2 regions of the Roseateles cavernae genome follow, and region 1 is predicted to be linked to the other one. Evidence: riboswitches for the same ligand, from Rfam matches in the RefSeq annotation. Region 1 holds a riboswitch; the other holds the start of a gene.
The links. Region 1 has a riboswitch for cobalamin ahead of ABGI63_RS14735 (TonB-dependent receptor). Riboswitches for the same ligand answer to the same signal wherever they lie in the genome.
Positions count from the first base shown of each region.

Region 2: linked by a shared signal. The riboswitch ahead of ABGI63_RS08165 (TonB-dependent receptor domain-containing protein) and the one ahead of ABGI63_RS14735 (TonB-dependent receptor) in region 1 are both predicted to bind cobalamin.

Region 1 is NZ_JBDPLH010000004.1:278,781-281,231, reverse strand. It holds gene ABGI63_RS14735 (TonB-dependent receptor) at 1-1,414, opposite strand, end outside; cobalamin riboswitch at 1,565-1,812, opposite strand; gene ABGI63_RS14730 (ATP-binding protein) at 1,863-2,451, opposite strand, start outside.
Region 2 is NZ_JBDPLH010000002.1:280,707-283,157, forward strand. It holds gene ABGI63_RS08165 (TonB-dependent receptor domain-containing protein) at 1-1,038, opposite strand, end outside; cobalamin riboswitch at 1,164-1,401, opposite strand; gene ABGI63_RS08170 (hypothetical protein) at 1,404-1,841, opposite strand; gene pth (aminoacyl-tRNA hydrolase) at 1,838-2,451, opposite strand, start outside.

The sequences.
Region 1 (2,451 bases):
CCCAGGGCGCCGGCAGCGCCGTGCCGGGCGCTGGATTGAAATTCTCGCGATCCACCCGGGTGCGATCACGGCGCAGCCCCAGGCTCAGCAGCCAGCGCGGCGCGGCCTGCCAGCTGGCCTCGGCGAACAAGGCCTGCTGATCGACCTCCGAGCGGCTGCGCGGCAGCAGCGCATCCCTGGCCTTGTAGAGGCCGGGATCGAAACCCTGCAAAGGCACGCGGCTGACGCTGCTGTACTCGTAGCGGTCGTTGGCATGCACGAAGTCCAGCGCCATATGCTCGACCCCCACCAGGGCCTGCACAGCGCCCAGGCGGGCCAGCAGGTCGGCCCGCAGCCCCGATTGGCGCAGCCGGTGCTGGATGCCCAGATAGCCCATGCGCTCGATCTGCTGGCCGTCCTGGGCCAGGCTGTATTCCTCCAGATTGCGCCACTGGCGATCGGCCTGGAAGCGGTAGGCCACGGCGCGGGCGCTCAGGCTGTCGCTGATGCGCCAGTCCAGGCGCGCGCGGGCACGGTCCTGATCGACCTGCCAGAGCGCATCGCTGACGTTGTAGTTCTCCCGCCGCAGCTCGGCCCACAGGCTGCCGTCGGCCTTGAGCGGCGTGCCGAAATGATTGGTGGGCCGCTCGCGATGCGCATCCAGACTCAGGTCCAGGCGCAGATCGGGCGTGGCCTGCCAGCGCAGCGTGCTCATCAGCTTGTGATGGCGGTGATCGCCGCGCTGCACATGGCCGTCGCCGCCAGTGGCCAGCGCGTCCACGCGCAGCGCGGTGCCGGCGCTCAGGGGCTGGTTCAGGCCCAGGCCCAGGCGGTAGTCGCCGGCCGTGCCCAGGCCTGCCGTCAGCTCCGCGCCCGCCTCGCGGCCCGGGGCCTTGCGTACCAGGTTGACCAGGCCGCCGATGCTGCCGTCGCCATACAGCACCGAGGCCGGGCCGCGCAGGATCTCGATGCGCTCGTAGCCCCAGCTGTCGGTCGGCGTGGACTGGGTGCCCGAGGCCGTGGCCATGCGCAGGCCGTCCTCGGCGCTGGCCACCGACTCGTTGCCGGTGAAGCCGCGGCTGGAATACGTGCTGCCCGAGGTGGCCGAGGCCTGCACCGCGATGCCGGTGGCGCGGCCCACCGTGTCGGCCACGCGGGTGTCGCCGCGGGCCTGCTGCAGGGACACATCGATGCTCTCGATGCTGGCCGGCGTATCCAGCGCGCTCAGCGCCAGGCGCGAGGCCGTCAGCTGCGGGGCCTTCAAGCCGCCGGCCTTGTGCGAGACCCCCTGCACCAGCACCGGCCTGAGCTCGGTGGTCGGCGCAGTGCTGGGCGGGTCGACTTCGGCGGCGGCCGCCAGCGTGCCCAGCAGGGTCAGGACGGCGCCCGCGCAGGGGGCCAGGACGGCGCAGGGCCGCACAGGGGACTTCTTCATCGTGATCAGCAGCCAAGCAAGGGGACGGCCACGCCAGCCGGCCGCGACAGGACGCGGACGGAGCCAGGCAGAACGGATGGACCATCCCTCGTGCGCACCACCTCCCCGTGGCCGCGCACCTCATGACGCTGCCGCCGGCCCGAGGGCTGACGGCGCATCGCCTTGTTGGCCGGTATCCGGGCTGACGGCGCGGCTCATATGCCCTTCCCAGACGCCGGGGCATCCAGTGGGCTGCGGATATGAGCTGCAGGTTTCTTCTGTCGAAACCTGGGTCCGTTTGACCGTTGCGGGGGCAGCTCAGGCAAGGATGGGGCCGCGTGGCCCTGCTCCCTCCTGATTCCCGTTTAACTGCGGCATCAATGACTGACCCCGCGAGCACCAACGGCGCGCATTCTATGCGAGGCCGGTGTCCCCCGATGTTGATCGGGCAAGACCTGGCCCCGGCCCTTCAGTCGTAGATTGACTTCTCGGGCCGCCGCGTGATCACCGCGATCGGCGGGGCCCAGCGTTCGCCGCGCGGCTTCTTGCTGGTCACCAGGGTGATCTCGCTGGGCTCGAAGACCTCGACGTTGTGCGTGATCGGCGTGGTCAGCAGGTACTGCGCGCGCGTGCTGCGCAGGAAATGGCCGACCAGCTGGATATTGCGCACGTCCAGATGGGCGAAGGGCTCGTCGATGAAGACAAAGCCGCCGGGGGTCTCGTCGTCCTTCATCAGGCCCACCAGCAGGATCAGGCTCTTCAGCACCTGCTGGCCGCCCGAGGCCTCGCCGTCGTTCAGGCCCACCTCGCCCTTGCCGTCGAAGTTGAAGCGCACATGCAGGCCGGCCTGGGCCAGCACCATATCGTCGTTGTCCAGATGCGGCAGCTCGGCCTGGGCCATCACGCCGGCTAGCTCGCCGAGCTCCTGCACATTCTTCTTGTAGCGCCGCACGGTCGCGCGCAGCACGTCGATATAGCGCTCGCGGGCATTGAAGGCGGCGATGCGCGCCATCTCGTTGCTGGCGCGCCGGTCCTCCAGCTGGCTGCTCTGCTCCAGC
Region 2 (2,451 bases), on a different contig from region 1:
CTGGTGGCGGTCGGCCTTGCCGCCGGTCACGCTGGTGTTCACCAGCTTGTCCTCGCGGCGCTCCAGCGAGCCATTGAGTTGGCCGGTACCCAGCTTGAGGCCGGCGCTGAGCGCGATGGAGCGGGTACGGGTTTCGGTTTGATAGACGCTGGGCTTGGTTTCGTAGTTGTCGGTGGACTCGCCGACGCTGAAACTGGTGTCCAGCGCCGGGCTCCACTGCGCGGTCCAGGCGGCGCGCAGCGCGCGGGCGGCGTTGATATTGCGGTCATCGACCTTGGGCTTGGCCGAGGCGTCGTACTGGCTGTTGATATGGCTGTCCATGCCGATCAGGTCGACGCGGTGGGCCTTGTTCAGCTGCGCGCCCAGGCGCAGGCTGACGCTGCGGCTGCGGTAGCCGTCGATATCGGGGCTGTAGCCCGGATCGCCGATCACCGGTCGGGTGTTGAAGCCATCGCTGCGCTCGCTGGCGACGGAGAGCGCGTAGTCAACAATGCCGTTCAGGCCGCTGATGCTGGCGTCCAGCTTGGCCAGGCCGTTGTTGCCGCCACCCACACCCAGCTCCAGCAGCGGCGCGCCCTCGCCCTTGCGGGTGAAGATCTGCACCACGCCGCCGATGGCGTCGGAGCCGTAGATCGCGCTGGCGGCGCCACGCACGATCTCGATGCGCTCGATCTGCGCCAGGGGCAGCGACTGCCAGGATGCGCCGTCGGTGCGCTGAGAGTCGTAGGGAACCCCATCGATCAAGACCTTGGTGTGGCGGGTCTCGGCGCCGCGCACGAACAGGCTGGTGTTGGCGCCGGGATTGCCGTTGCGCACCATCTCGAAACAGGCCTGGTTGCGCAGCAGATCGGCCAGGCCGCCAAAGGCCTGGCGCTCGATGTCGGCGCGGGTGATCACGGTGGCATCGGCCAGCACCTGGCTCAGCGCCTGCGGGCTGCGGGTGGCGGTCACGAAGACCGGGTCTAGACCCTTGCGGCCAGCGGACTGGGCCTGGGCCTCGGGCAAGGCCGCCAGCAGCGCCAGGGCAAAGGGAGTCATGCGCAGCAGTGCGCTCGTCGTGCGTGCGGGACGCCGAACAGAAGTATTCATTTGTGGACCAACAACAGTACATCCAGGACGCCAGCTTCCCCGCGGGTCCTGTGGAACGACGACCCGGCAGAGGCCGGGACATCACTTGTTGGCCGGTATCCGGGCTGGTGGATGCAAGCTCTGAGTCCTTCCCAGCGCCTCAGGCGCCAGTGGAGCGAGTACAGAACCGGAAGTCGCGCCTGGCGACTTCGTCCACTTACCGTTGCGGGGACAGCTCAGGTTAGGTTTGCCTCGGCGAGGCGCGCCCTTCTGATTCCCGTTTAACTGCGCAGCCATGACGGCTGCACGAGCACCAACGCCGTGGATTCTAGCGGCTAGCGTGGTGCCGAAGCGGCGCTGCTCTTGGGCGGCTTGGGTTTCTTGGTCTTGGGCTTCTGGGTCTGCAGCGGCTTGTCGCGATCGGGCTTGCTGCCCAGCACCGGCTCGGGCCGGGCCAGACCGTCGATGCCGATGGGCCCGCCCCGGGGTGCACTGGCCTCGAAACGCTGGCGCTCACGTTCCAGTTCGCGGGCGCGCTTGGCATCGCTGCGCTGGCGCTGCAGGGCCTCGCGCTGCGCGGCCGAGGCCGGCTGCTCGTAGGCGACGGCCTGGCGGGTTCCGGGCTTGCCGTCGGGGCATGGCGAGTCGCGCAGATCGCGGCCCTCGGGCCCGCAGCGATAGACGCCGGTGCTGCGGGTTTCGGTCTGCGCCTGCAAGCCGCTGCCCAGCGCCATCAGGGCGATGGCGCAGCAGGCGAGCGGCGAGCGGGTCATGATGGATCGAGGGCTGGGGGCTTGGGTGGCTTGGGCCTGGGCGGCTTGGCATGTATCTTCATCATGGCCCGCTCCAGCTCGCCTTTCAACATCAGATCGACGGATTCCAGCGACTTGGCGATGCAGTCCTCGATGGCCTGGCGCTCGGCCAGCGGCGGCTTGCGCAAGACATAGCCGGCCACCTCGGTTTTGACGCCCGGATGGCCGATGCCCAGCCGCAGCCGCCAGAAATTGGCCGAGCCCAGGCAGGCCTGCATGTCCTTGAGCCCGTTGTGGCCGCCGTTGCCGCCGCCCTGCTTGAACTTCATCTGGCCGGGCTCGATATCGAGCTCGTCATGGATGGCCAGGATCTCCTCGGGCGCGATCTTGAAGAAGCGCGCCAGCGCGGCCACCGATTTGCCGCTGAGGTTCATATAGGTCATCGGCTCCAGCAGCCAGATCGGCCCGGCCGCGCCCGGCGCGTTATTGATGCGCGCCACCAGGCCGTGATAGTTGCGGTCCACCGCCAGCGTGCCGCCGAGCTTGCGGGCCAGGTCATTGACCCACCAGAAGCCGGCGTTGTGGCGGGTGTCCTCGTATTCGGGGCCCGGGTTGCCGAGGCCAACAAAGA